4 regions of the Cytobacillus firmus genome follow, and region 1 is predicted to be linked to each of the others. Evidence: riboswitches for the same ligand, from Rfam matches in the RefSeq annotation. Region 1 holds a riboswitch; each other region holds the start of a gene.

Region 1 (7,602 bases):
TTGCTTTTAGAGTGGGGAGACTTTTATTAAATGATAATTCCCCATAAGCATCATCCTCTACTAATAGGAAATTATATTTGTCTGCAAGCTCCAATACATGCTGCCGGCGCTCTCCTGTCATCGTCGTCCCTGTAGGATTCTGAAACGTTGGGATCGTATAGAGAAAACGCGGCTGAGCGAGCCCTTTTTGCTTTCTTTCCTCTAGAATCTCTTCCAATGCCTCTGTTTGAAGTCCGTCCTTGTCTACAGGAATACTGATTATATGTTTTGTGTAATTTTGGAAAATCTCTAATGCCTCCATATATGTGGGGGACTCTATTGCAATAATTGTCTCCTCATCAAGGAGAATGCGGGCAATCAAGTCGATTGCCTGACAGGCACCCGAAGTTATCAAAAGCTCATTTTCCGTTACAGATATCCCCCGCTCTTTCAATCTTCTTAAAATCTGCTCCTTTAGTTTTGCTATTTTTGGACTGCCTATATAATGGAGCGGCAAATCTTGTTCTTCTTCTAATAGACTGTTAACAGCTGCTTTTACCTCTTCAACCGGCACGAGATCAGGTGCCGGGTAGCCGCAATGCAGGCGTATACAATCATCCGGAATCTCCGGAATCCACTCCCCTGGGGGAGTATTCTGAAGCGCCTTTTTGATTTTATCAGTAAATAAAGAATCATCATTCACTTCGATCTACACCCTTCCAGCAGTTTTATTATTCAGTATAAATGTTCCACAAAACCTAGAAAAGCAAGTTTTCTACGAAATGTCTTTTTACTTTTCCCCAATCTTCCTTTATAACACTATAAAGGACAGTATGGCGAATTGTCCCTTCTTTTCGTATCATATGATTTCGAAGTACGCCTTCTTTTACCGCACCGGTCCTTTCGATCGCTTTTTGTGAACGGAAGTTTTCATGTCCGGTTTTAATTTGTACGCGATTCACGGACAGTTCTTCAAAACAGTATGTTAATAATAAATATTTACAGTTTGAATTAATATTCGTGCGCCAATAATGAGGGTTTATCCATGTTGAGCCGATTTCGAGCCGTTTATGCGGGATTGAGATATCAAGAAACCAAGTAGCACCGACGATATTCCCTGTTTTTTTATGGACAATGGCAAAAGCAAAATCGGTGCCCTGCTCACGTTTTTGTATCGCATCTTTTACATATTGAATGACCCGGCTTTTATCAGTTAAATCAACAGACATATGCTCCCATATGCGTTTATCCTGAGCTGCTTCATAAATTCCTTCAATATGCTCAAGTTCCATGGGAATTAACTGCACAACATTGTTTACTAAAATTTGCATGCTATCACTCTCCTTGAATCAATTAAAACCGAATTATGGTATGATACAAATAACCAAAAATGAATTTTAATATAATACCAGGGAATGATTCAATGGAATTTCAAATTCTGCTTACGGAAAATGGAATAAAGTATAAAGAAATTTATGAACAAATTCGGCTTGCGATTTTAGATAGAAAATTGTCAGCTCATTCAAGACTTCCTGCTAAGCGGCGGCTGGCTGAACAATTGAACGTAAGCATCATAACTGTTCAGATGGCTTATGAACAGTTGCTGAGTGAAGGGTACTGTTATTCAGCAGAACGCAGAGGCTATTTTGTTTCTGAAATTCAGAATGAATGGCACTATAGTGAAATTAATACAATGGAATTGGAGAAAAGAGTTCAGAATGAGTTTCATATTAATTTTAAAAATGGGCAAGTCGATGCCTCCGCCTTCCCCTATAAACATTGGAGCCGATTATACAGAAAAGAGCTTAATGAATCTAATGCCAGCAATGCACCGTGGCAGGGCGAATATTCTTTGCGTGCCCAAATTGCACTATACTTACAGCAAGCTAGAGGGCTGGCCTGCCAGCCGGAGCAAGTGTATATCTTCAGCGGATTCCAACAGCAGCTGCTAAATGTATGTTTGTTTTTTAAACGGAGCGCCATCGGAATAGAAGATCCAGGTTTTATTCGGGCTAAATCTATTACTGAGCAATTACAGCTGCCATGTTATCCGATTACTGTGGATGAGGAAGGATGCTGTGTGCCTGATGCTGATGAGCCTGTAAATTTGTTATACACCACACCTGCTCATCAATATCCTACCGGTACAATTATGTCTATTGCCAGAAGGGTTGAACTGTTAAATTGGGCAATTAAACAGTCTGCTTACATTATCGAGGATGACTATGATTCTGAATTTCGCTACAAAGGGGCACCAATCCCAGCATTATCCCATCTGGATTCAACCGGGCGGGTACTGTACTTCGGTACCTTTTCAAAAACATTGCTGCCATCACTTCGGATCAGCTATCTGGTTATGCCAGCAGCCCTGAAGCAGGACTTTGAAAAATTTAATGCTTATCAAAAGTCTACTGTTTCAAGAATCGATCAGAGAGCTGCTGCAAAGTTTATGGATGAAGGATTTTATTTATCCCATATAGCAAAAATGAGAACTTTATATAGAGCTAAAAGGAGCTGTTTAATAGATAGCCTGTCAAAGCATTTAGGAGAAAACTTTGACATAATTGGAGATACAGCAGGTTTGCATATCATCGTGACATTACCAGAAGGATTGAATGAATCTAAAGCAATTGAACTGGCAAAGTCGGCGGGAGTTGAAATCGATGCTGTTTTACCTATGTATCATCTTCACAAGCCAAACAATCAAGTGATGATTGGATATGGCGCCCCCTCGATGGACGAGATTGAGAGAGGAGTCAAATTAATCGCTAATGCATGGAAACGTTATCTTTGCATTTAGACTAAGTCAAATATTCAACTAAAAGAGCGCTTATCTTACAGGATAACGCTCTTTTGGTGAAGTGGTAAACAGGCTCATCTTTTCCTTAACAGCCACCATAAAATCAAACAAATTCATCCCCTGGATTTGCTGGAATTTGTACAAGTCTTGCTTATAGTACATATGAATATGCTTCCCGGTGATACCCCTTTTTTCTTCAATGGAAGTTATATGGCTATACGCAAATTCTTCAACTAATTCCTTGTTTGTTTCTGATACCGGGATTCCATAGAATAGCAGTCTTTTGTTCGTTGCTGCAAATAAGCCTGCCTGCGGTGCTAAACAGTAATGTGCAACTAATGAACAGCTTAAACATTCAATTATGTTTTCACCTTCATGCAATACATTTTTAACCTGATTTTTAATGTTGTCCATGGAACTCCCCCTCACATTTCATCTGTCAAACCGCTGTCTTAACTGCCAGTATCAGCCCAGTAGACCAATCCAATTCTGTTATGTCCAGGTCAGGTCTGTCCTGCAGAGTTTTTAGAAGTTTAGTTGCTTTGATCCGAAATTCTTCAGGCAATTTCTGTTGCGGAAACACATCATGAATCACATAAAAACCGCCGATATTTAAATGATCCAGGGTTTTGTCCAGAAGCTCGAATTTCCCCGGCCATGTATCTGCAAAAATAAAATCGAACCCTTCCGACAGGTTTTGAATAAAAGCTGCTCCGTCCTCACAGCAAAATGTGATTCTGCTGTCATTCCCGAGGTACTTTCTCGCGATCGATTGCACTGTCGGATCTATGTCAACGGTCGTAAGCTTACTGCCTTCATCCATCCCATCAATGATCCATGAAGCAGACGCTCCCGTACCTGTTCCCAGCTCCAAAAAGCTTCCTCCAGATTTAGAGGCTGCCAGCCCCTTCAGTAAAAATCCTGTTTTTATATCACATGACTGCCCGAAGCCGAGCACATCTGATTCCTGTAATATCCTTGAATATGCTTCCGGTACCTGTATAACGCCGTTTTCCATATTGCCATTCCTCCTCTTTCTTCGTTCTAATCTAAACCAAGCTCAAACTATAAAAGAGCATCAAAAAAAGGCCTCTTTATAAGAGGCCTTTACTTATCAAAACGACCTCTTATCTCCCAGAGCGTCAACTCTGTTGGAATTAGCACCTTCCTGACATAATCAGGGGTTGCTGAGGCTTCGCAGGGCCAGTCCCTCCACCTCTCTGGATAAGAATTTGTATAAAATTTATATTTTCAACCAAGTATTGCATAGTTTCAGTAAAATGGCAATACTTTCATTCTTTTAATCTAATGAACTGCTTCCTCTCCCTGATAAATCCTATAAGCCGGAACAATCGTATCCGACACAATTTCTTTCCCCTTTTCACGGATGAAGTCCAATTTATAGTACGCTTCGAATCTCTGGCTGATTTCTGTTTTCACCAATTCAGGCGGAGTGACGACGATGAATTGGAACTTCAGCTTATCGGCTACAGCGAAAATAGGATCAAGCACATGGGCAGAAGCAGCTTGGCCGAAGGGATTATCACAGACTAGCGGAACCCAGCTTTGATCGGTTTCACTCTTGACCGAAAGAAGCATCATCATCATAACCATGCGGGCAGATAGCTTTTGACCGCCGCTGCCATCAGATTTCGTCTTCGAACCCTGGTTGATCGTCTGCCAGGTCGAATAATGCTCACGCTGCGGTTTACCGTACATGAATGCATTGTCTGTACGCATGTTATACACCAGGAGCTCCGGATAGCGATTTCTGAGGGAAACAAATAAAATTTGCTCATCACTGATAAGCTGTTTGATTTCCTGATCCAGCATCGGATTATTATCATCAATCATCTCAAATCGCTTCGTAATTTTATTAATGGCTGAAACAAAATGCTGTTTCAGTAAAGGTTCGACATCTTCCGCTTTTTTAGGCAGGATATCTTCTTTAAGCTGGACGAGCGGGAAAGAACCCCTTTCATTCTTAAGCTTCATTTTCGCAATCATCGAGCGAATTGCCTCTGAAATGCTCATTACCTTCATGCTTGCCCGGCTTGCCCAGAAGTTTTGCGCCTTTTCCGCCCGTTCTTTGTCGCGCTCCAGCTGCTCCAGGCCGCTCTGAGAAAAGCGCTTCATGTTTTGGACGACACTTTGAATATGCGCATAATGCCTTGTATCCATATGATCAAGCGTAGTTAAGACTTCATTCTTAAAGCGGATTTCCCAATCCTTGCCTTCAATAGCAAGCTTTAAATTTCTTAGTGATTGTTCAATCTTCGCATGCTTCTCTTGCCCTTCATCCTGAATAGCCTGATGTTTTTCACTCCAGGAAAGGATGCTTTGCTTTCCTTGACTCTTTATTTTTTCGATGTCATCATCCGAGAAAGCTGCCGCTTCCTCTTTAAGAATGACGGATAAATGCAATTGATCTTTTTCAAACTCAGTTATGCTTTGTTCTGCCTCTTTTTTGCGTTCTTCCGTTTTCTTTATTTCTGCATTTGTCTGTTTGGTCTGGTCAGTAATTTCGATCGTCTTCACTTCCAGATCAAGCTCTTCCCATTCTTCAGGCTTTTGATCATGCTTGGCCACTTTTTTTGAGGATTTTTTACGCTGATCCATTCCATGCTTTAAGGAAGTTTCAGCAATGGTTACGGTCTTTTCCTGCTCACGCTCTTCCTTTTCTGCTGCCTTTGTTTCCTTTGCAGCTGCCTGTACCATATTTTCCAAAATACTTATTGGTTCATCCGGTACAGAAGCGTCCTTCCACTCTTCATTAAGAGCATGAAGTTTTTTCTCCAGCTTCCTTTGCTGCTTTTGTTCGGATTCTCTTGTCGCCTGAATCGCGAGCAGTTCACTGGCTTGTTCTTCTTTTGATTTTTGCAGCTGTTTAAGCTCCTCAATGCTGCCATTGATTTCTTCTAAAATATAGGGTGATAATCGCGGAACCTCCTCAGAAGCTTCTGCTTTCTCAGCTGCTGGAAAAGCAGCACCGTCTATAAAGAAGCCGATCTTCTTAATATTTTGCTCGGCTGACAGCTTCCATTCCAGATAGGTCTGGCTCCACTTTTCCTGAAGGTCAGCGATGGTCTGAAACTCGTTTCCCAGTTCATTCTGCAGCTTTTCGAAAGCTTCCTTTTGTTTCTCTTTTTCCTGCTTTACCCGTTTATTTTCCTGATGCATCGACTTTTCTCGGTTAAATCCCGCTAAGGATTCCGCGTCTTTAGATAGATTTTCAATCTTTTTCTTCGTCTTTTCCAACTGTTCTCTAAGTCCCAGCTGCAGTTCTTTTTCTTTTTCCTCCTGCACGATGATAGCCTGCAATTCCGTTTTCCTCGAAAGCAGGGCTTCCATTTCCTGAAGAAGTACTTTTTCGATATCACCGGCAAGGTCATGGGAAAGGAATCGGTCGATTTCTTTTATAATACGGCGCAGCGCTGTTTCTGTTTTTTCCAACTCTGCAAGTGTATCTTTCTGATCTTCTATTTGTTTCGCAATCTCAATCTTCCAGTTTGTGAACTGATTTTTATCCGCCAGCAGCTCCTTCTCCGTCCCGGTGATCATCACAAAGGCATTCTGCTGATTTTCGCCCGCCATTTCTTCCCGCATAAAAATCGGGACCGGACTTTTATACATCCTTCCGCTAAGGACCCGCTTATTGATTTTTTCCCATTGCGGCCTGCTGACTACTAAGCCGTACGGCAGAAGAGGATGAGAAAGCATGTGGCTCGCCACTTCATCCGGCTTTAAGGATTGGAGAAATTGGGATCCGTAAAATACGTCAATCCCCGTCTTTTCATCAATCCATTCCTTCAATTCCTGCACATCATTATTGGCAATCCAGAAATGCTCATTATTTAAGGCATAATCCAGCTGCGTTTCCCAGAGTGCTTTCTTTAATTCTTCCCCTTGCTCGCGATTTTGAACGAGGAGCTCTTCCACTTCCAGGGCATATTTTGATAAAAGGGCATTCGTGAATGGTGCTGTTACACCTTGCAGAACACCTTGCAGCTGATCGAACAGCTTTGTTTCTTTTTGCTGCTGCTCTTCACTTTTCTTTTTTAGCTCTTCACACTTTTCTTCTGAAAACTGAATGGATTGTGCGAGTGTACCATGGGAAGAAGCAAGCTGGTTCTGCTTTTCATTTGAACTATGCTCTTTTGCCTGTATATCTTTGAGTGCCGCTTCTTTGGTTTCTATCTGTTTATTCAGATTTTCAATAAAACCCGTTAAATCATAGGCAATGCGGTCACCGAATTCCTCGATAAGCTGTTCTTCTTTTGATTCAAATTCATGAATTTTGGTATAAAGAAAATCAATTTCTGTACGAAGCTGAGCAATCTCCTGGGTCTTTTGTTTGTCCTGCTTTGACAGGTCGTTTGCTTTTTTCTTTAAAAACCTTTGATATCCGGAATATTGCTGAACGGCTTCCCTAATGGCAACGGAGGATTTCTCCCATTGCTGTGCCGCCTCTTTTTTGATTTCATCCATTCTTTGATTCACTTGCTCCAGGCCGCTGTTCTGCTCGAGCTTCGCAATTTGCTGGGAAAGCGCGCGGATGCTTTGTTCCCCTTCATGCCATTCTTTTAGTAACAGCTGAAAAGCCAGCTCTTCTTTTCGCTCCTGCTTTTCCTTCACTGATTCCTGCAGAACAATATGCTTCTTCTGCTCTTCCGCTAATTTCTTCTCCCAATCCAGCACTTCCCGGTGAGCTTTTGCATACTCAAGATTATCTTTCTGAAAACGCAGATCCACTTGCCTGCCTGTTAATTTTTCGATTTCCTTTTCCAGTTCAATGAGTGTTTCTTCTTCTGTTTTCTTCAAAT
Region 2 (7,602 bases), 2.4 Mb from region 1:
AAAGTTTCTTCCTGTTGCTTACAGAGAAGAAGGGGTTAAAACCCTTAAGGAAACAGGCGAAACCCTTTCTTCTTACATTCAGGGGCAGATTACTGTTGCGCTGTTTGTAGGGACACTATCATTTATCGGTTATTTAATCATCGATCTGCCTTATGCGCTGGTTATGGCGCTGATTGTGGCCATCACAAATATCATTCCTTATGTCGGACCATTTCTTGGCGGTGCCCCGGCCGTAATCGTCGCACTTTTTGACTCTCCGACTAAGGCCCTTCTGGTTGTCGTGGTCATCGTGATTGCCCAGCAGGTTGAAGGGAACGTGCTGTCACCGCTGATTCTCGGCAAAACCTTAAACACACATCCGGCCACCATCATTATCCTATTGCTGGTTGCAGGCAACCTTGCCGGAATTCTTGGTATGATCCTGGCGATTCCTACCTATGCTGTGACTAAAACGATTGTTTTAAATACAATACGGTTTTTAAGGGCGAGGAAAGCAGCTCGGCTCGAGGAGACGGTTACGTGAAGATGGGGAAGCTCCTTTGCAGAAAGGGGCTTTTTGCTGTATTTGCATGTAAAGTTATAATGAAAATAAAACGAAAGCAGTGATCCCCATGTGTCTAATCCTTTTCGCATACAAAGCCCATCCGAAATATAAGCTGATTGTTGCAGCCAATCGCGACGAATTTTACGAGCGTCCGACTGCACCTGCACATTTTTGGGAGGACCATCCCCACATTCTCGCCGGACGTGATTTGAGGAAGATGGGAACGTGGATGGGTATCACTAAGAATGGCAGATTTGCAGCTCTGACAAATTACCGTGATCCAAATGAAGTGACAGAAGGCAAGAGGTCAAGAGGGGATCTGGTGGGGGACTTTTTGATAGGCAGTGCTTCGCCTGCTGACTTTATGAACAGAGCATCTGAACATCGCAGCAGCTATCCCGGCTACAATCTGCTGGCGGGAAACTTGGAGGAACTCTTTTATTATTCGAACGTGGAGGATAGGGTAGAGTTGCTTCAGCCGGGGATATACGGGGTCAGCAATCATGTGCTCGATACCGAATGGCCAAAGGTAAAAAAAGGGAAGGAGGGCTTATCTGCTCTATTAGATAATGCAGAGGGAAGCTTAACAGAGGAACTGTTCACACTTCTCCGGAATGCAGATCCTGCCCCGGATGAGCTGCTTCCGAAAACAGGAGTTTCACTTGAATGGGAACGGATGCTGTCTCCATTATTTATCAAAAGCGATGGCTACGGAACCAGGAGTTCAACTGTGCTGCTGATGTCAAAGGACGAGATTTTTTACAAGGAAAGGATACATATTGGGGATGAGAGGCAGGAACAGGAGTTCATCCTTCAAAAATAAGAAGCCAGCTCAGTCATCTGGCTTCTTTTGTTCAGGCAAGCGGCAGTGTAATCCGGACCGTTGTGCCTTCATTTTCCCTGCTGTGGATGTATAGGTTTCCGCCGTGGTTTTTAATGATTTTTTTGCAGATCATGATGCCAAGGCCTGTCCCTTTTTCTTTTGTGCTGTAAAACGGCTCTCCCAGTTTGTCGAGGCGTTCTTCCGGTATGCCGATTCCTTCATCCTCGACGGTGATGATGACAGAATGGTCCTCCTGGCGGATATCGACGTTTATTTTGCCGCCCATTGGCATGGCTTCCATTGAGTTTTTAATGATGTTTATCAGCACCTGTTTAATTTTATCTTTTTCACAATTCACAAAGAATTCGCCGGGTGACTGAGTTAATTCGATCAGAATATTTTCCATGACTGCCTGGCTGTTTAAAAGAGTAATCACACTCTTTACTACGTTTGTCAGGCAGGTTTCTTCCATTTCGGTTATTTGAGGTTTGGCAAGAACGAGCAGGTCATTGACAATCCCTTCAATCCGCTCCAGCTCATTTAGAATAACCTCTGCGAAATTGTCCTTATGTTCTTCGTATAATAACTGTGTAAAGCCTTTTATGGCTGTAAGCGGGTTGCGGATTTCATGGGCAATGCCTGCCGCAAGCTGGCCGACCACGGAAAGTTTTTCAGCATTCTGCAGCTTTTCTTCAGTCTTCTTTTGTCCGGTTACATCTTTGATAATGATCTGGTAGACCTTTCTGTTCTTGAAAGTGGTTGGAATCAGCTGGACTTCGGCTTTTCTTAATTGTCCGTCAGTCCGGATCAGATTAAGCTCAAAATTCACGCTCAGCTTTGTTTGCAGAAAATCATCGAGGGTGGAATGATCTGAAGGAGGAGTGTAGTCGTGGAGGGAGGTGCCGATCATCTCTTTGATGCTCGTGTACCCGAAGAGCTTCTTCCCTTCATTGTTGATATAGGTCCAAATCCCCTTTTGAGTCACCATTCCGATCGTATCCTTGGAGTACTCCACCAAAAAACGGTACTTCTCCTGTGTTTCAAGAATTTCCTCTTCCATGATAATTCTCTGTGTCATATCCCGGATAATGCAAATCATTTCTTTATCGTCATTAATGACTGAAAAATTGGCTTCCAGCCACAAATAATGTCCTTCCTTATGCCTGAAACGAAAAGTCTCCCGATTATGCGGAAGCTGTTCGAGCTCGGCCAGTGCATCTCTTAGAAGATCCCGGTCATTTGGATGGCAGTATGAGTAAAGGCTGCTCCGGTAAAAATCCTGCGGTGAATACCCCAGTGTGGGCAGGCAGGAAGGGGAGACATATAAAGCAATGCCTTCTTTTGTCACTCTTGCAATTACGTCGCTGGAATGCTGAATGGCCAGCTGCATATTCCTCGCTTCGACTTTGTCCGCGAATAAATCTGCCGGATTCTCGGTCCTAATCATTTTGTCCCTCCTTTTTTGAAAAATGACACTTTTCCATCATTATACAATACATGTTTAGATTGACATATAGGATAAATTTCACTCTATGCCAATCGAAAAGGATACCTCGTTAGGTACTATAATCACAGGAGCTTTTTTATTTCCTCTCCAAGGATGAATATCCCTTCCTCCAGTTCCCCCAGCGGGGCATAAGCATACGAAATCCGTATATAATGATTCGGTCCGTCACTGTATATGCTGCCTGGATTCATCAGCAGCTTTCTTGAAATAGCCTGCCGATAGAGACTTCGAATTGGAATATTGGACGGTACTTTCAGCCATATAAAAAAACCTCCTTCTGGAGAATTCCATTCTGCTATCCCGGACAAGTGAGCATCTAATGCATCCAGGGCAGTATTACGACGAATTCTTAACTTCTCACGTACATTTTCCATATGCTTTTGATAGAGGCCGGTGGACAGCCATTTTTCAGCTACCCTTTGTGAAAGTGAACTTGAACCATAGTCAGTCTGCATTTTAAGATCGGCAAGCCGGTCGATAACAGGTTCAGGTGCTGCTACCCAGCCTATTCGAAGTCCGGGGCTCAATGTTTTTGACAAGCTTCCCATATAAAGGACCTGGCCGTTTTTGTCCATTGCTTTTAATGGCGGCGGAGGCTTTTCATCAAGCCATAGCTCACGGTAAATATCATCTTCCACAATTGGCAGCTGTTCTATTCTGCACACATCAAGCAGTTCCCTCCTTCTTTTTTCTGTCATTAAAATTCCAGTAGGATTATGATAGGAAGGAATCGTGTATAAAATGGATTTCCCTTTTTCGTATTTCTTCAAAGAGATGCTTTTCGTGATAATTCCCTCCTTATCCATTGGCAATCCTTTTAAATTCATGCCAGAAGACCGGAAAAGCTGTAAAGAATATAGGTAAGAGGGCTTTTCCAGAAATACGGGTGCCCCTCTTTGCACAAGTCCGAGTGAAACAAGCTGCAGTGCCTGCAGCCCTCCCGAAACAATAAGTATCGAGGAAGGAGAAGTGAAGATTCCGGATGCTGCCAAATACTCACTGACTGCCTGTCTTAATGGCAAAAACCCTTTTGGTTCCTCATAACCGAGTTCACTCAATTCATCAGCAGCTTCCTTTAGAACTTTCTGCATTGTTTGTACAGGGAAAATTTCTGGGGAAAGCTCTCCTTTGCTGAGCTGTATAAAAGCGGGGTCCATTTCTAAGTCATTAATTTCCTGAACGATTTTTTCGCTGGCTCTGTGTATCCCTGTATCGATATACTCGCTCCAGCTGGCAGACTGCCTGGAAGAGAGCAGAGTCCATGTATTATTAATAACCTTTGTGCCGACCCCCGTTTTCCCCTCTAGTAATCCATCTGCTGCAAGTTCTTCCAGAGCAGTGATAATGGTGCTTCGGTTTACTCCAAACTCTTCAGCCAGTTTCCGCTGGCTTGGAATTTTACTTCCGATTGGCCATTCTCCTTTGGAAATCTTTCCTTTAATCGTTTCCATAACTTGCTGATATTTTGGCAATTGTGCTTTGTCCATCCATATAACCGCCTTTATGAAATTGGCTGGCAAAATTCTTTTCTAATTGGTTGAGGACATTGTATCAGTTATTGATTATCCTGAAAAGCAGCACTGATAATGGCTGGAAATGCTGATAAGGGGGATGAAGATGGCAAATAAAAAATTTATGATTATCGGGGCGCATAGTTCTATTATCATTCTCTGGGCATCCGCATTCCCGGGAATCCGGGCTGGGCTTGAATCGTACTCACCGGAACACCTTGCCCTTTTCAGGCTATTAATTGGCTCCATTGCACTTGGTGTCCTCGCACTGGTGACGAAGATGCGCCTTCCGGATATAAGGGATCTTCCTGCTATTTTTATGCTGGGATTCCTTGGTTTTACGGTTTATCATACAGCACTGAATATGGGGGAAAAAACAGTAAGCGCAGGGCCGGCAAGCTTGATTGTCTCAATGACTCCAATCTTTTCGGCTGCTTTGGCTGCTTTATTTTTAAGGGAAAGGTTTGGAAGAGTAAGGTGGATTGGTTCCGCTGTCAGTTTTGCGGGTGCCGCACTAATATCGCTTGGTACAGGAGGCGGGTTTGTGATCCAAACCGGTACTTTATTCGTCCTCCTTGCTTCCATTTCAGAAAGCATCTATTTCGTGTTTCAGACTAAATATTTAAATAAATACGGATTTTTGTCATTTACATCATATACAGTATGGGCAGGGACTGCTTTTATGCTGGTTTATATTCCCGGGCTCGGAAATGAGATCTTTCATGCTTCGGCCGAATCCACTTTAAGTGTCCTCTATTTGGGGATTTTTCCGACGGTAATTCCATATATTGCCCTGGCTTTTCTTGCATCCATAGGGGGAGCGTCTGAAGCGGTGAGCTCTCTATATCTGACTCCAGCAATGGCGTTTGTCATTGCGTGGGTTTGGCTGGGGGAGGTGCCGGCTATGTTATCCATTATGGGTGGGATGTTCGCTCTAGCAGGTGTGGTGATTATTCACCGTAAAGATAGCTCTAAAAAAGTTACGGAAATTTATGAAAATGAATCAAGTGAAAATATTTGAAAAATATGATTGACATCCTTTTCTTTAAGATGGTAAAGTAATAAACATATTAACAACCGCATATTAAAAATCTTCTTATCAAGAGAGGTTGAGGGACTGGCCCTATGACACCTCGGCAGCGGACAGTATGTACCGTGCCAAATCCAGCAAGCACTGCTTGAAAGATAAGAAGAGGACCATTGATAAATGCTGCCCTCTTCTTTCTTTAGAAGAGGGTTTTTGTTTTACGCGGAAAAATACATCAAGATTCTATTCATAAACATATGAATAATTCTTATCAAGAGAAGCAGAGGGACCTGGCCCAATGAAGCTTCGGCAGCAGGCAGAAGGCACTGTGCCAAATCCAGCAGGCGAAAAGCCTGGAAGATAAGGAGAGGATTTCAAAAAACCTCTTCTGACGGAAGGGGTAAATTTCAGGATATAATTCTTAGTTTTCGCATAGGAATAATTAGATAACAAAAGGTGACAGGCACCTATACCAGTTCATTAAAGTGGTATTGGTACCTGACACCATCAAAGGAGAGATGCTGTATGATAGAGTTTCAGAATTTAAAGAAGGTCTATGAAAGCGGAGGTCAGCAGGTAGCTGCTCTGGATGGAATAGATTTAAAGATTAATAAGGGTGAGATTTTCGGGGTGATCGGCTTCAGCGGTGCGGGAAAGAGTTCTTTGATCCGCTGTGTCAATTGGCTGGAGAAGCCGACTTCAGGAAAGGTCATTGTCAGCGGACATGATCTGACGGCTTTATCTGTAAGAGAAATTCGTGAAGTGAAAAGAAACATCGGGATGGTCTTTCAGCATTTTAACCTTTTAAACTCCAAAACCGTGTTTGCCAATGTGGCGATGCCGCTCACACTGGCTAAGATCCCTAAGGATGAAATAAAACAGCGTGTCCATGAACTGTTAGAATTCGTGGGGCTTGCCGACAAGGCGAATAGCTATCCCGATCAGCTGTCAGGCGGGCAAAAGCAGCGGATCGGAATTGCCAGGGCGCTGGCAACACAGCCTTCCATTCTATTATGTGATGAAGCAACCTCAGCTCTGGATCCGCAGACAACCAGCTCGATCCTGCAGCTGCTGAAAAAAATAAATAAAGAATACAACATTACCATTCTGATCATTACCCATGAAATGTCTGTAATCAGGGAAATCTGTGACCGTGTCGCTGTCATAGAGGCAGGAAGAATTATTGAAGAAGGAACCGTCTTCAATGTCTTTTCTTCACCAAAAACCCCAACAGCGAAAAACTTTGTCAGCACGGTTATGAATGATCAAATACCTGACTCCATTAAGCAAGTGATTGAAAAACAGGAGGGGCTTCAAAAGGTATTTAGAATCAACTTTGTCGGAAACTCTGCCGGACAGCCGCTGCTTTCTCAGGTTGCCAAAAAGTTTAATATCGACTTCAACGTCCTGTTTGGAAATATTACTGAACTGCAGGGAACTCCATTTGGCAACCTGATTGTCGAATTCCAGGGTCCGGACAGTGAAATCAGGCGTGCTATTCAGTACATCAGCCAGGAAAAAGTTTCAATAAAGGAAGTGACATCACGTGCTAGTTAACCAGGAAAAAATCATCGAAGCCTTAATCGAAACGGTCCAAATGGTGGCATTCTCCTTGCTGTTTTCAGCTCTTATCGGACTGCCGCTTGGCATTTTGCTTGTTGTGACAAGGAAAGGGCATCTGCTGGAAAACACCGTTGTTTTTAACATTATAAACAGCATTATTAATATTTTCAGATCAGTCCCATTCATCATTTTAATGGTAGCCATCATCCCAATCACCAGAATGATTGTCGGAACATCGATTGGAACTGCTGCAGCCGTAGTGCCGCTCGTCTTTTATGCAGGACCATACATTGCGAGATTAATAGAAAATTCATTACTTGAGGTTGATCCGGGAGTCATTGAAGCGGCAGAAGCAATGGGAGCGACACCGGGACAGATTATCCTTAAATTCCTGATTCCGGAAGCACTCAGTTCGCTGGTATTAGGCTTCACCATTGCGACAATCGGTCTGGTCGGAGCATCAGCCATGGCCGGGGCAGTCGGAGGCGGCGGCCTTGGTGACCTTGCCATTACATACGGCTATCAGAGATTCGATACAACCGTCATGCTGATTACCGTTGCAATCTTAGTGGTCATGGTTCAAGGCCTGCAGTCATTCGGAAATATTTTATCCAAAAAAATCAGAAG
Region 3 (7,602 bases), 2.3 Mb from region 1:
AGACTGTGACGAAGGCGGCTGGTGCTGACTACTGTAAACAGCGGAATTATTTCCGCTGTTTATTTAATAGGCTAAAGTGTTATGACCGGGCATACAATGAATTAGGCTATTTAAAGAAGACATAAAAATATTTTTCTTTAAAAACATTTCCTTTCCTAAACCTGGCTAGGAATATATAAATCAGCACGGCCCTAACCTCCAAAATGGGCAGGAGATTCACACCATAACCGAGAATAATGAATATATTAAGATAAAAACAATGCATTACTGGCTTTTAGCTTAAACGAACAGTTTCAAAATAACTCCTTTCAGGTGATGACGATGAACGATGGAATTCCGGAAAAAGTGATTATTGTCGAGGGAAAGTCAGATAAAACAAAGGTTAAAAGCATTATAAGAGAGCCCGTTGAAATTATCTGCACAAATGGAACAATAAGCATTACCAAACTGGATGAATTAATTGACACACTGTTTGATAAGGATGTATATATATTGGTGGATGCCGATTCAGCAGGTGAAAAGCTGAGAAAACAATTCAAAAGGGAATTTCCAGAGGCAGAGCATCTATATATCGATAGAATGTACAGAGAAGTAGCGACAGCACCGGAACACCATTTGGCAACAGTGCTGCTGGGAGCTAACATTGACGTTTATACACAATATCTGGACAGATAAAGTAAGGATGATAAAATGCAGGAATGGTCGCAGCAGGACATTGAGGAAGCGATTAGCGGAGAAGAAAAAACGATTCTTATCTATTTGTATACGCCTATGTGCGGAACCTGCCAGATGGCAGGAAAGATGCTGGCAGTTACAGAGCAATTGCTGCCAGGTCAAAAAATGGGGAAAGCGGACTTAAATTATATGCCGCAATTGGCTGAAAAATGGGGAGTGGAAAGCGTACCCTGCCTCCTCATCTTCAGAAAAGGAACTTTACATGAAAAATTATATGCTTTCCGATCCGTACCCTATTTATTGGATAAAATCAGAAGCATCGATTAGCAGAAACCAGGAGCAAAGCAGCCTGGTTTTTTGCATGTTTTAAAAAAGCCTTTTCACTATTCAAAATATATTTACAAACCCATTCCGAAAGAGTATGATACTTAGGGAATCGAAATAAAAATCATACAGTGCAGGAAGGGATCCGCATGGCATTTTACAGGGAGTGGGCTGGTCAATTTAAAGGTTATAACCGCAACATAAAATTGGCTTTTATGGCGAATATCCTTACACAAATTGGTTTTGGGATATTCATGGTAATTTATAATTTCTACATAAGGGAGCTCGGCTACTCAGAAAGTGTTAATGGACAAATCATATCCATGACTGCTCTCGCGACAGCAATGATTCTTGTGCCGGCAGGGATCGCCAGCGACCGAATTGGCAGAAAAAAAGCGATGATGTTTGGTGCAGTTGCAACAGGTGTAGTTATGCTCTTCAGAAGTATAGTTGAAATGCAGGAGCTCCTGATTTTATTTGCATTTTTAACCGGGCTGACAACAGCCTTTCTTCAGGTATCCGGCATACCATGGCTGGCTGAAAATTCAAAGGCTGATCAAAGGGTTCATTTATTCAGTATCCACTTTGCTATAATGACGGGCGCAAATGTGATAGGGAACTTAAGCGGTGGCATCTTAACGGATGTATTTTCTTTGTTTACGGATCAGCTCACCAGCATACGCATCACCCTTCTGATTGCAAGTGTGTTTTTCATAGCCGGCTTATTTCCAATTTTGCGTTTCGCAGAGGTTTCGAAAGATCGAAAAGGTGCAAAGGGCATAAAAGGCTGGTCATTCAAAAATCTCTCAGCTAAAAATGACGGTGTCAAAATTATCGCGATGTTTGCTTTTGCTCAGCTGCTGATTGGAATTGGTGCAGGACTAGTTATTCCCTATCTGAATCTATACTTCGCAGACCGCTTTGAAGCCTCCAATTCAGCTATTGGCATGATTATTTCATTAGGGCAGGCTGCCACGGCCTTTGCCATGATTATCGGACCGGTTGTGGTAAGAAAAGTGGGAGAGGTAAAAGCTGTTGTGATCCTGCAGCTCATGTCACTTCCTTTCCTGCTTTTAACCGCTTATACTGAAAACCTTTGGCTGGCTGCCATTGGCTTTTTGTTCCGGCAGGCGTTGATGAATGCGGGAAATCCTATACAAATGTCATTGATGATGTCAAAGGTAAATGATTCGATGAAAGGACTGGCAAACTCAGTCAATCAGATGGTGTTCAATCTGGGCTGGGCTGTAATGGGCCCGGTTTCAACAGGAATCGTCATGAGATATGGAGATTATTGGGGATATGCACTCGTATTCACCATTACAGCTTCGTTATACTTGATTGGCTCTCTCTACTTTTTCTTTGTATTCAGAGGCTATAAAAAGACAAAAACTGCAGCAGCCTCTGTGAAAATAGTATGATCTGACATATTTCTCGGGAAATGAAAAGGCAATGCCAATTAAACAGGCAATGCCTTTCTGATTTTGTCGAATGAAAAATAAAGGATTAAAGCACTTTATTACTGAATATTAAAGTCAATTGACCCCATTAAAAGAGGTGAGGCTGTGAGGAGTTTACCTGATGTATTTATCCGGGAATTAAAGGCTAAAGGGCATCTTGGATTTTTCTTAAGAAGTTCAAACTTTTCTCTGCTTATTAAGGCGGGAAACACATGCATTCCTTTGAAAATTTCGAATGGGGAAATACAGAAGGCAAGCCGCATCAGCCATTTTGATGTGGAAATCTCGGGATCGGAAGAAGCTGTATTGTCACTGATTACAGGAAAAGTAAAGCTAAGGGATGCCATTTCCCAAAACGAAATAATGCTTGAAACCTCTTACAGAAAAAAATTGCTGCTCGAGTCTTTTTTCTGTTTAGGGAAAATTTCACTGCACAATACTTGACCGTTTTTTTTATAGTATGATAATATCGTTTTAATATTAATTAACTGAATATTCTTATCAAGAGAGGCGGAGGGACTGGCCCAGCGAAGCCCGGCAACCGGTAAAGTACACGGTGCTAAATCCAGCAGAGCAGAATGCTCTGGAAGATAAGAAGAGTCGATAAAGCCCTCTTCTTATGAAGAGGGTTTTTCTGCTTTTAAGAAATGAAATACAAACATTTTTATAGAGGAGAGATAGCGATGACGGACAAACAGAAAAATTACCGCTTTGAAACAATTGGAGTACATGGGGGGCTGAAGCCTGACCCTGTAACTGGCGCGAGGGCGGTCCCAATTTATCAGAATAATGCTTATCAGTTCAAAAATACAGATCACGCTGCAGATCTCTTTGCCCTGAAAGAACCGGGATATATTTATAGCAGGATACATAATCCAACTGTCAGTGTGTTTGAGGAAAGAGTGGCCATGCTTGAAGGAGGAGTGGGTGCGCTGGCTCTTGCCAGCGGCCAGTCTGCTATTACACTTGCCATTTTAAATATCGCCGAAGCTGGTGATGAAATTGTTGCCGCATCCAATTTATATGGGGGCACTTATAATTTATTTGCAGTTACACTTCCCAAGTATGGAATAAAGGTAAAACTGGTGGATCCAAAGGATCCGGAAAATTTCCGGAGCGCCATTACAGATAAAACAAAGGCTGTCTTCGCCGAAACGATTGGAAACCCCAGCCTGAAAATCCTGGATATTGAAAAGGTTGCCGCAATTGCCCACGAAAACGGTGTGCCGCTGATTGTCGATAACACTTTTGCTACCCCTTATCTTTGCAGGCCTATTGAACATGGAGCTGACATTGTCATACACTCAGCGACAAAATGGCTGCTCGGCAATGGGACCACAATGGGGGGAGTTATTGTAGATGGCGGAAAATTTGACTGGAATTCTCCTAAGTTTCCGGGCTTTACAGAGCCTGATCCGAGCTACCATGATATTGTCTATAGCGAAGCAATTGGCGAAGCTGCTTATATTATCAAAGCACGGGTACAGCTGTTAAGAGACTTAGGACCTGCAATGAGTGCGCAAAGTGCATTCCAGTTCACACTGGGTCTTGAGACTCTGCATGTGAGAATGAAGGAGCATGTTGCCAATACCAAAAAGGTAGTGGAATATCTGGAGGCGCACCCAGCCGTTAATTGGGTGCTCTATCCAGGTCATGAAAGCCACCCGGACAAAGACTTGGCAGATAAATATTTGCCAAAAGGAGCCGGGGCAGTGGCTGTATTTGGAATTGCGGGCGGACGAGAGGCTGGAGCCAAGCTGATCAATAGTTTGCAGCTATGGGCACATGTGGCAAATGTCGGGGACGCAAAGAGCCTGATTATCCACCCTGCAAGCACTACTCATCAGCAGCTGGATGAGGAAGGGTTAAAAGCTGCAGGAGTGCCGGAGGACCTGATTCGGATTTCGATCGGCATCGAAAATGCAGAAGATTTAATTGAAGACCTGGAACAGGCGATAGAAGCAGCTGCAGGTCTCACATCGCTAGCTGCAAAAGCGTAAAGGAAAATTTACCATTCACTTTTTTCCGAAAGTTTGAAATTTCATCGTTGACACCTTTTTAATGGCTATGATACGATAGCAAACGTAATTAAAAAACTGCTTAATTCATTTAAAGTATTAATTTAATATAGAACGTTACACTCTTATCAAGAGAGGTGGAGGGAAGTGCCCTATGAAGCCCGGCAACCGTCAATTAGTTGAAATGGTGCCAATTCACTCAAAGCATAGCTTTGATAGATGAGAGAAAGGACTAAATTTTTTTATGCCTTTCTGCTCATGTGCAGAAAGGCATTTTTGCTTTTGCGCATGAAAGCCTATATAGAGTGAAAAATAGGGAATAAAAGCAGTCTATTAATTATTATCTGTATCTTTCGATAAAAGAGGTGACTATCACGTTGATTTCTATAAAAGATGTACAGAAGATTTTCTCTTCAAAAAGCGGTCAGGTAAAAGCAGTTGACGATGTAAACCTGGAGGTAAAAGAAGGAGAAATTTTCGGTGTTATCGGATACAGCGGTGCAGGTAAAAGTACCTTAATCCGCATGCTGAATGGGCTGGAGCTTCCTACCCATGGCAGTGTAACAGTAGCAGGCAATGAGGTTTCAAAGATAAAGGGAAGCAAGCTAAGAAAAGCACGGCAGGAAATAAGCATGATTTTCCAGCACTTCAACCTGTTATGGTCGAGGACAGTAAGAGAGAATATTGCATTTCCGCTTGAAATCGCAGGTGTTTCCCGGCAGGAAAGGCTCAAAAGAGTAGATGAGCTCATTAAACTCGTCGGTCTGGAAGGAAGAGAAGATGCCTATCCTTCCCAGCTTAGCGGGGGTCAAAAGCAAAGAGTTGGGATTGCCAGAGCCCTTGCCAATAATCCAAAAGTGCTGCTTTGTGATGAGGCAACATCTGCCCTTGATCCGCAGACAACAGACTCCATTTTGGAGCTGCTTGTTGACATCAATGAGCGGCTGGGCTTAACCATTGTCCTCATTACACATGAAATGCACGTAATCCGTAAAATCTGCCATCGGGTTGCTGTTATGGAAGGCGGACGGATTGTGGAAATCGGCCCTGTATTGGATGTCTTTAAGAATCCGAAAGCTGTGATTACAAAGCGCTTTGTCCAGCAGGTGACAGAGCCTGAAGAAACGAAGGAAACAATTGATCATCTGGTCGATTTGTATCCAAAAGGAAAAGTAGTCCAATTAGGATTTGTCGGTGAATCAGCTGAACAGCCATTGATTACAAACCTGATCCGTCACTTCCAGGTAACTGTTAATATTCTGCAGGGGAAGATTTCCCAGACGCAGAATGGTTCCTACGGTACCTTATTCATCCATGTTGATGGAGAAGCAGAGGAAGTTGCAAAAGCGATTGAATTTATCCATTCTCAGCAGGTGGGCGTGGAGGTGATTTCCAATGCTTAATGAATGGTTTCCAAATGTGAAATGGGACTCCATGTGGGAAGCTACTGTGGAAACTCTCTATATGACAGCTATTTCTGTTATTGCAACGTTTATTTTAGGAGCGATTTTGGGGCTGCTGCTCTTTTTGACCTCAAAGGGGAATATCTGGGAAAATGCAGCAATCAATAAAATTATCTCTACGTTCGTCAATATTTTCCGTTCGATTCCATTTATTATCCTTATTGTATTACTGATTCCATTTACGAAGTTTTTGCTTGGGACAATGATTGGGGAGGATGCAGCTTTGCCTGCATTAATTATTGGTGCTGCCCCGTTTTATGCCCGAATGGTGGAAATCGGCTTGAGGGAAATTGACAAAGGGGTAATTGAAGCGGCCAAGTCAATGGGCGCAAAAACAAGCACGATCATCTGGAAGGTTCTGCTTCCGGAATCAATGCCCGCCCTTGTTTCGGGAATAACCGTGACAGCTATCGCGCTGGTTGGCTACACAGCCATGGCTGGTGTAATCGGCGCCGGGGGTCTAGGAAATCTGGCTTATCTGGAAGGATTCCAGCGGAGCCGAAGTGATGTAACGCTTATGGCGACCGTCATTATTCTAATCATCGTATTTATCATCCAGTTTATTGGAGATATCATTACAACAAAATTAGACAAACGATAAGGAGAGATTGACATGAAAAAATGGTTATCACTTGTTCTTGCACTGGCAGTTGCACTTGTACTTGCAGCTTGCGGCACTTCAGAAGAGGGCGGCAATGCCGGTGAAGGCGGAGATAGTAAAGAAAGCAAAAAGATTACAGTGGGGGCTTCCAATGTCCCTCATGCTGAAATTCTTGACGAAGCAAAGCCATTACTTGAAGAAAAAGGCTTTGAACTTGATGTTGTGACATTCCAGGATTATGTATTGCCAAACCAAGCTCTTGAATCTAAAGAGCTTGATGCAAACTACTTCCAGCACATTCCTTATCTTGAGTCACAAAAGGCTGAGCATGGATATGATTTTACGAATGCAGGCGGAATTCATATTGAACCAATCGGTGTGTATTCCCAAAAGTATAAGAACCTTGAGGAGCTTCCTGAGGGTGCAACAATCATCATGAGCAACTCTGTCGCTGACCATGGCCGCATCCTTTCCATGCTTGAAGCTGAGGGACTTATCACTTTAAATGCAGATGTGGAAAAAACGGAAGCAACACTGGAAGATATAAAAGAAAATCCGAAAAAATTAAAGTTTGATACTGAATATGAAGCATCACTTCTTCCTCAGATCTACAATAATGGAGAAGGAGACGCAGTCCTGATTAACTCCAACTATGCAATCGATGCAGGGTTAAATCCTCTTAAAGATTCAATTGCCATCGAGGACAAAGAATCACCATATGTAAATGTGATAGCAGTCCGCACAGGTGATGAAGAAAAAGAAGGAATTAAAGCTCTTATAGAAGTGCTTCGTTCAAAGGAAATCCAGGATTTCATTCTTGAAAAATATGAAGGTGCCGTTGTGCCGGTATCTGAGTAAAGGCAGAAAAGCAGGCGTTCACAGCGCCTGCTTTTTTTTGTGGATCAGCAGCCCCACTTCCCGTATAGATTGAAATGCAATCAAACATACTAACCTTGATACTATTTGAAATGGAGTGGAGATCGATGGAACATTATCATGAACCTTCAAACTCAATAGAAGAAGCCCTGCATGATTATAAAGTCGGATTAGGAGTTTTCACT
Region 4 (7,602 bases), 360 kb from region 1:
AAAACCTCTTCCTTAGATATGGAAGCAAATCTTTCGAGTTTTTCTGTGTTCACTATCGCATAATCCAGGCCTGCCTGGGTGCAGTGATAAAGAAATACAGAATTTAAAATTTCCCTGCCAACAGGAGGGAGGCCGAAGGAAACGTTACTGATTCCCAAAATGGTTTGAACCTCCGGCAGAGCCTCTTTAATAAGTCTGATTCCATCTACCGTTGCCTTTGCAGACCCGATGTATTGCTCATCCCCTGTCCCAACAGGGAAGACGAGGGGGTCAAAAATAAGATCCTGAGGCGGGATATGATATTTATTTACAAGTAAATCATGAGAACGCTTTGCAATCTCAAGTTTACGTTCAGCCGTAACACCCATTCCTTCTTCGTCAATCGTTCCGACAACCACTGCAGCACCATAGCGGTGAACGAGAGGGGCAATCGCCTCAAAGCGTTCTTCGCCATCTTCCAGATTAATCGAATTTATGATGGCTTTACCCTGTGAATAGGTGAGAGCTTTTTCAATCACTTTTTCATCTGTTGAATCGATCACGAGCGGAACTTTTATTTTTTTCACTAATTCCTTGATGAAATTCTCAACATCCTGCATTTCTTCACGATCTGGATCTGCCAGGCAAATATCAATAACATGGGCACCGCCTTTTACCTGGGCACGGCCTATCTCAGCAGCCTCCTCGAACTTTCCTTCTGCAATCAGTCTTTTAAACTTGCGGGAACCAATTACATTTGTTCGTTCACCGACCATTATGGGTCTTAAAGTTGGATCATCATAAATCAGAGGTTCAATTCCGGAAACTTTATGCAGGGAGTTCCCCTCATAATTCCTTGGTTTATAATCTTTAACAGACTCAGCAATTGCCTGGATATGCTCAGGTGTGGTTCCGCAGCAGCCGCCTACAATATTCAGCCAGCCTTCTTTGGCAAAACCCTCAAGCTTGCTCGCCAATGATTCGGGAGTTTCATGATACTGTCCTTCTTCATCAGGCAATCCTGCATTGGGATAGCAGCTGACTGCTGTGGATGCCAATCCTGACAAAGAACGGATATGGTCCTGCATGAATTCGGGACCTGTCGCACAGTTGAGTCCAACTGCCAGAGGCTTCATATGTTCAAGCGAAATATAAAAGGCTTCAATCGATTGGCCTGCAAGGGTCGTGCCCATCGGTTCAATTGTTCCGGAAACAATGAGCGGCAGTTTTATTCCCGTCTTTTTTGATGCCTTTTCAATGCCGATAAAACCAGCCTTCACATTCAGCATATCCTGACTGGTTTCGAGGAGAAGAAGATCCGCTCCCCCGTCTATTAACCCTCTGGCCTGCTCTTCATAAGCAGCTATCATGTCTTCAAATGTAGACCCGCCGGTAACACTCAGTGTCTTCGTCGTTGGTCCCATAGCGCCTGCCACATATCTCGGCCATTCAGGAGTTGATATACGGTCTGCAGCTTCTCTGGCAATTTCAACAGCAATTTTATTCAATTCATAAGCTTTTTCTTCCAGATCGTAATCTGCGAGAACAATGCTGGTTGCACCAAAGGTATTGGTTTCAATAATGTCTGCACCGGCTTTTAAATATTCAAGGTGAATATGTTCAATAACAGATGGAGCTGTAATATTTAGATTTTCGTTGCAGCCTTCATATTCTTCGCCGCCAAAATCATCCGCTGATAGATTGGCTCTCTGAAGCATGGTGCCCATTGCTCCGTCCATGATCAGAATCTTCTTTTTTAGCTGTTCCTGCAGTGATGGTTTATACATGCTGTTTCCTCCTTGAAAGCCGTTCGGTTGTCTCACGGGCATAGTTTGATAGCTCGACAGTCATTTCATAGCGCATAAATGGAGTGATAAGGTAAATGCCATTAAACAGCTCTGCCGCTGCATCAATCAGCGACTTGGCAATGGCAATGCCTTCAGCGCCAGCTCGTGCTGGATCATCCTTTAATGAAGCCATCCTGCTTCTAATACTGTCGGAAATTTTGATTCCCGGAACTTCATTATGGAGAAACTCTGCATTCCGGCTGCCGGTAAGAGGCATCAAGCCTATATAGACAGGTGCTTTTAAATCCTTCACAGCCTCATGAACCTCAAGCAGTTTTTCTTCAGAGAAAACAGGCTGCGAGATGAAATAATCCGCACCGTGCTCCAGTTTCTTTTCGAGCCGCCCAACCGCTTTTTCCAATGAGCGGACATTGGGATTAAAAGCGCCTGCCACTGAAAAGGCAGCTTTCTGGCCCAGGTCTTTCCCTGAAAACGATAATCCTTCATTTAACTGCTTGATCATACTGATCAATTCAAATGAAGAAACATCATACACAGAAGAGGCGCCAGGAAAATCACCGACACGGGCAGGGTCTCCTGTTACGGCAAGAATATCATTTAAACCGAGGGCATGAAGACCCATTAAATGGGATTGAAGACCAATTATATTTCGATCCCTGCAGGTTACATGCACAAGGGGACGCAATCCAGTCTGCTGTTTGACAAGATAGCCAAGTGCAGAGTTGCATACCCTTGGTGAAGCAAGAGAGTTATCTGCAAGAGTAATAGAATCGATTCCAGCACCCTTCAATGCCTTTGCACCTTCGAAAAAGCGGGCAGTATCAAGCTTCCTTGGCGGATCCAGCTCAACAATTACCGATGGCCTTTCTCTGACAATATCCTGAAGAGGAGGGAGCTCTCTGGATGATTCCGGTTTCTCTGAAACTATAATTTTATTAACTGCCTTTATTTCTTTTTCCTCGATTGGCGGAAGTCCTTTTAATACTTCAGCAAACGCCTTGATATGGTCAGGTGTTGTTCCGCAGCACCCTCCAAGAAGGCGGACACCCTGATTCCGGAATTCTATTGCGGACTGCCGGAAATATTCCGCATCACCTTCATAATGGAATTTGCCGTCCGTATAAGCTGGAATACTGGCATTTGGATATGCAGATAAATGGGCATGTTTTGGCAAAGGTACACTTTCGAGCGTTTTCAGCATATGATGGGGGCCAAGCCTGCAATTGATTCCCACCACATCTGCGCCCATGCCGTCAAGCTTTGTTAATGCCTCTGCTATAGGAGTCTGGTTCTGAAGAACTCCAGCTTCCTGAAGTGAAACCTGTGCGATAATCGGCAGATCGGTTTCTTTTCTGGCTATAGCCAGAACCGTCTCAAGTTCTTCTAGATCATAATAGGTTTCAAGCAAAATACCATCTACATCCTCAAGCAGCAGACAATAAAGCTGCTCACGGAAGCTTCTTTTAATTTCCTCCAATGTAATCATGTTCGGCTTGAATCCTCTGATCCCGCCGATTGTACCTGCAACATATGCGCGTCCCGCGGCAGCTTTTTTGGCAATCCGGGCTGCCGCACTATTAATCTCTTTCACAGAGTCTTCAAGCCCATACCGCTGCAGTTTCAGATAATTCGCCGCATACGTATTGGTTTGGATCAATTCAGCCCCTGCGCCTATGTACGCTTCATGGATGTGCTGGATCTGCTCAGATTGCGATAGATTTAATTCCTCAAAACAGCTGTCGGTGCCATAGGAGTAAAGAAGAGTTCCCATCGCGCCATCTGCTATGATGATTTCATTCTTTAATTTATCCAGGAAACTCAAAGTATCACCCCCGCTGTAAAATGGATTGCTTTGTTTGTTCGACTGCAGATAAAGCTGCATTAAAATCTTTTATAATATCGTCTGCGTTCTCCAGGCCAACAGAAAGACGGAGAAGACTGTCTGTAATTCCGCGCTGTTCTCTTTCAGATGCAGGCATGGCTGCATGCGACATTTTGGCAGGGTAGGAGAGGATGGATTCAACTGCTCCCAGACTTACTGCAAAAACAGGAATTTTCGCATTTTCCACAAATACTCTCATCGACTTTTCATCTTCAAGTTCAAAAGACAAGACGGCACCTGCATTCACAGCCTGCTTTTTCTGAATTTCATAGCCGGCATGTTCTGCAAAACCGGGATAATGAACTTTGTTTACTGCTGGGTGATCATGAAGGAAACGAGCAATCTTCTCAGCTGATTTCACAGACTGATCCAGCCTTACTTGCAGCGTTTTAATGCCTCTAAGAACAAGCCAGGCATCCTGAACACCCAGAACAGCTCCAAAGGAATTTTGGAGAAAAGCCAATCTTGCACCTAACTCCGGATCCTTCACAACAGCTAAGCCGGCTACGACGTCACTGTGTCCGGATAAGAATTTGGTTGCGCTGTGCAGCACGATATCCGCCCCTAAAGAGAGCGGTTTTTGAAGGGCAGGGGTAAGGAATGTATTATCCACAAATGTCAGGGCTCCATGCTGTCTTGCCAGTGAACTGATGGCCTGTATATCTGTCACCTTCAGCAGCGGGTTGGAAGGAGTCTCTACATAAAAAACTTTTGTGTTTGGACGGATTGCTTCTTTTACTTCCTCTAGATTAGTCATATCAACAAATGTGTGCTCAATGCCAAAACGGGACAGGACTTCTGTTGTCATGCGATAGGTTCCGCCATATACGTCTTCTGTAATGACCACATGATCTCCCTGTGACAAGAGGAGGAATGCTGTGGAAATGGCAGCCATTCCAGAAGAAAAGGCAAACCCTCTAATCCCTTCTTCAAGCTCGGCGATGACTTCTTCAAGTGCTTCCCTTGTTGGATTCAGGCTGCGGCTGTAATCATATTTTCCGAATGCATCTATATCTTTTTGATGGAAAGTGGAGGCATGCTGGATCGGTACACTGACAGCTCCTGTTTCCGGGTCGAACTTTTGATTATTGTGAAGTAATTTCGTTTGAAATGTGTAATTCGTACTCATCGTACTGCCTCCTTTAAAACCTTTGCAAAAGCATGTTGAAGATCCGCCTTCAAATCTTCTGCATTTTCGATTCCAACCGAGAAACGCAGAAGCCTGTTACAGACACCTGTTTCAATGCGGATCTCTTCTGGGATGTCCGCATGCGTTTGTGTTGCGGGATATGTTATAAAACTCTCGACTCCGCCAAGGCTTTCAGCAAAGGAGATGAGGGAGAGGCTCTGCAGAAAAGGATTCACCCAGGATTCATCCTGGACCCGGAAAGATATCATTCCTCCTTTGCCTGGATAAAGAACTTCCGTTACGGCAGCGTGGTCTGATAAGAAAGCCGCTAATTCCCGGGCATTTTTTTCATGACGTTCCATGCGAAGAGAGAGTGTCTTCATGCCTCTGATCAAAAGCCAGGAATCAAATGGGCTAAGGACTGCACCGGCAGCATTGTGGTTCATGGCAAGATCCTCACATAACTGTTTGCCTTTTGCGACAACTAAACCGGCAAGTACATCATTATGTCCTCCAAGATACTTTGTCGCACTATGGATGACAATATCAGCACCAAGCTTTAGAGGCTGCTGAAGAAGGGGGGTGTAAAATGTGTTATCAACGATCAGGAGAATATTATGCCGTTTCGCGATATCAGCTATTAACTGAATATCTGTCTCTTCCATGAGCGGATTAGTGGGAGTCTCCAGAAAAATAGCTTTCGTATTTTCGGTGATTAGCTCTTCAACATTTTCCGGAGTGCTCGTATTCACATATTTGCTCTGCAGTCCCCATTTTTTGAAGCCCTGTTCAAGCAGACGGTAGGTTCCGCCGTATAAATCCTTGGAAACAATCCACTCATCTCCTGATTTAAAGAGGGAAAGAATCGTAAGGATGGCAGCCATTCCAGAACTGCAGGCATAGCCTTGATCGCCTTCTTCAAGATCGGCGATCGCCTTTTCAAGCAGCTGGCGGGTAGGATTGCCTGTTCGGCTATAGTCAAAGCCAGTTGACTGTCCAATGCCTTCATGCCGGTAGGCGGTTGAAAAGTATACAGGCGGATTCACTGCTCCTGTTGCTGATTCGCTCCTGTTTCCGATTTGCGCTAATTTGGTGTCAATATTGTACATACTGGTAAACACTCCTTCTTTAAAATAAAAAAAGCCTTCTATAAGAAGAAGACTTTTTAATGTGAACAGCCATTCTTCTTATCTTTCAAGTTTCTAAAAAACTTGCAGGAATTAGCACCTTTTCAATCAAAATACGATTGCTGGTTGCTGAGGCGTCGTCGGGCCTTACCCTCGACCTCTCTGGATAAGAAATCAAATATTAAATTTTCTCTAAACTTTACTACAGTAAACCGTTAATAGTCAACACTTTTTTGAATATTTCATGTTATAAAAAATATCGGGCCAGGCATCTTGAGTCCTTCTGCCTAAAATATGATCTTGAACCAAAAAAACTTTCCATTACATTCTGGAAAGTTTTTTTAGGGTATTCATTCTTCAATCAAATCGTTAACCGACACATTCATTTCTTTTTCAGAATTTGCTTTTGTGTAAATGCGTGCTGTCTTAGTCTGCTCATCTACATGCTGAATGATGATCGGTATGCCATTTAAAGTAACACTGTGCATTTCAGCAGACTCAGCAATCTCTTTTGCTCTGCCTATATTCATGGAAAAACCTCCTGAATTTGAATAATTTTAATGTGCCTTAAAAAGACACATATTATTCTTTTAAAATGAGCCTGGCATAAACTGTTATAGGTAGATCGCTTTAAAGTTCAGAATATTTCCTTTATAATAATGAGGAAAATAATATTTCTTGGAGGGAAGCTATTATGCAAGAACATAGTCACTGCCGTCACAGATTTGCTGAAACAGATGGGCCAGCCGTTTTCCGGACAATTGATGGCATTGAAGTGAATGTTGCCGGCAGCTTATTCCAAAAATGTACAACATGCGGTCATTTTGATTTTCCCGTAGATACCAGAGAAGCCATTGAATCTTCCCTTAAAGAAAACAGAAAAAATACCAATGAATCGAAACAAATCTATATTAACCTGGTAGAAACTTTTTAAAGCCGAAACTTTTCGGCTTTTTTTATATGTTCAGTTATTTCTTATTTATAAATGTTTACCCATTTACAAATCATTTTATTAGAATAAGTAATTATTAAAAAATTTTTTTAATAGTTTTCCACTATATTCATGTTTTTATCTTTGTACAACTAGATTTTACGTGTTAGAATAGCTGTGGAAACGTTTTATCCTCTGAAAAATATTATTATTCGTAAAAATGAATTGTTAATCCCTTCTTATGATGGGTATTGTACTTTTAGAGAGAAAAAACGTATTGAATTATTCACTTACAAAACAGTTATGGAGGTAATTTTCCATGAAAAAGCCATTGAATGGTGAGGGACCTTTTGAACAGGGATTTCATGGCCCAAACCTTGGCTACGTTATTGAACTTTATGAAAGATATTTAGAGGATCCATCCTCGATTGATCCTGAAATGAAAGAGTACTTTGAAAAAAATGGTTCCCCTCTTACGAGTGAAGGAACGGTGCAAATGGCTTCATCTGCAAATCAGCCAATGAATGCCGGACAGCTTGAGAAAACACTTGCTGCTATTCGCCTGGCAGATAATATCCGCACATATGGCCACTTGGCTGCCGATATTTATCCACTGGGTAACAATAAATCGGAAATTGCTTTATTTGAACTGAGCAAATATGGCTTAACTGAAAATGACTTAAAAGAGATCCCTGCTGGTGTCATTACCAAAGATGCCACATATCCTTTACGCAACGGACTTGAAG

The links. Region 1 has a riboswitch for S-adenosylmethionine ahead of NAF01_RS10035 (O-methyltransferase). Riboswitches for the same ligand answer to the same signal wherever they lie in the genome.
Region 2: it holds a riboswitch for S-adenosylmethionine, as region 1 does, so the genes downstream of both, NAF01_RS22180 (methionine ABC transporter ATP-binding protein) here and NAF01_RS10035 (O-methyltransferase) in region 1, are expected to answer to the same signal.
Region 3: it holds a riboswitch for S-adenosylmethionine, as region 1 does, so the genes downstream of both, NAF01_RS21575 (O-acetylhomoserine aminocarboxypropyltransferase/cysteine synthase family protein) here and NAF01_RS10035 (O-methyltransferase) in region 1, are expected to answer to the same signal.
Region 4: it holds a riboswitch for S-adenosylmethionine, as region 1 does, so the genes downstream of both, NAF01_RS11755 (methionine biosynthesis PLP-dependent protein) here and NAF01_RS10035 (O-methyltransferase) in region 1, are expected to answer to the same signal.

Annotation. Positions count from the first base shown of each region.
Region 1 covers NZ_CP098323.1:1,952,759-1,960,360, reverse strand. The annotation lists gene NAF01_RS10055 (aminotransferase-like domain-containing protein) at 1-682, opposite strand, end outside; gene NAF01_RS10050 (GNAT family N-acetyltransferase) at 738-1,310, opposite strand; gene NAF01_RS10045 (MocR-like pyridoxine biosynthesis transcription factor PdxR) at 1,403-2,779, shown strand; gene NAF01_RS10040 (PH domain-containing protein) at 2,810-3,193, opposite strand; gene NAF01_RS10035 (O-methyltransferase) at 3,219-3,797, opposite strand; SAM riboswitch class I at 3,904-4,010, opposite strand; gene NAF01_RS10030 (coiled-coil domain-containing protein) at 4,085-7,602, opposite strand, start outside.
Region 2 covers NZ_CP098323.1:4,385,492-4,393,093, reverse strand. The annotation lists gene NAF01_RS22205 (AI-2E family transporter) at 1-523, shown strand, start outside; gene NAF01_RS22200 (NRDE family protein) at 612-1,367, shown strand; gene NAF01_RS22195 (PAS domain-containing sensor histidine kinase) at 1,399-2,814, opposite strand; gene NAF01_RS22190 (MocR-like pyridoxine biosynthesis transcription factor PdxR) at 2,937-4,361, opposite strand; gene NAF01_RS22185 (DMT family transporter) at 4,492-5,406, shown strand; SAM riboswitch class I at 5,479-5,577, shown strand; SAM riboswitch class I at 5,678-5,779, shown strand; gene NAF01_RS22180 (methionine ABC transporter ATP-binding protein) at 5,938-6,969, shown strand; gene NAF01_RS22175 (methionine ABC transporter permease) at 6,959-7,602, shown strand, end outside.
Region 3 covers NZ_CP098323.1:4,264,287-4,271,888, reverse strand. The annotation lists gene NAF01_RS21600 (YusG family protein) at 1-28, shown strand, start outside; gene NAF01_RS21595 (toprim domain-containing protein) at 322-675, shown strand; gene NAF01_RS21590 (thioredoxin family protein) at 691-1,002, shown strand; gene NAF01_RS21585 (MFS transporter) at 1,149-2,420, shown strand; gene NAF01_RS21580 (hypothetical protein) at 2,565-2,903, shown strand; SAM riboswitch class I at 2,955-3,056, shown strand; gene NAF01_RS21575 (O-acetylhomoserine aminocarboxypropyltransferase/cysteine synthase family protein) at 3,143-4,459, shown strand; SAM riboswitch class I at 4,600-4,703, shown strand; gene NAF01_RS21570 (methionine ABC transporter ATP-binding protein) at 4,855-5,880, shown strand; gene NAF01_RS21565 (methionine ABC transporter permease) at 5,873-6,541, shown strand; gene NAF01_RS21560 (MetQ/NlpA family ABC transporter substrate-binding protein) at 6,554-7,399, shown strand; gene NAF01_RS21555 (carboxymuconolactone decarboxylase family protein) at 7,525-7,602, shown strand, end outside.
Region 4 covers NZ_CP098323.1:2,311,455-2,319,056, reverse strand. The annotation lists gene metH (methionine synthase) at 1-1,766, opposite strand, end outside; gene NAF01_RS11765 (bifunctional homocysteine S-methyltransferase/methylenetetrahydrofolate reductase) at 1,759-3,609, opposite strand; gene metC (cystathionine beta-lyase) at 3,614-4,798, opposite strand; gene NAF01_RS11755 (methionine biosynthesis PLP-dependent protein) at 4,795-5,907, opposite strand; SAM riboswitch class I at 5,983-6,098, opposite strand; gene NAF01_RS11750 (H-type small acid-soluble spore protein) at 6,276-6,455, opposite strand; gene NAF01_RS11745 (hypothetical protein) at 6,620-6,859, shown strand; gene NAF01_RS11740 (2-oxoglutarate dehydrogenase E1 component) at 7,176-7,602, shown strand, end outside.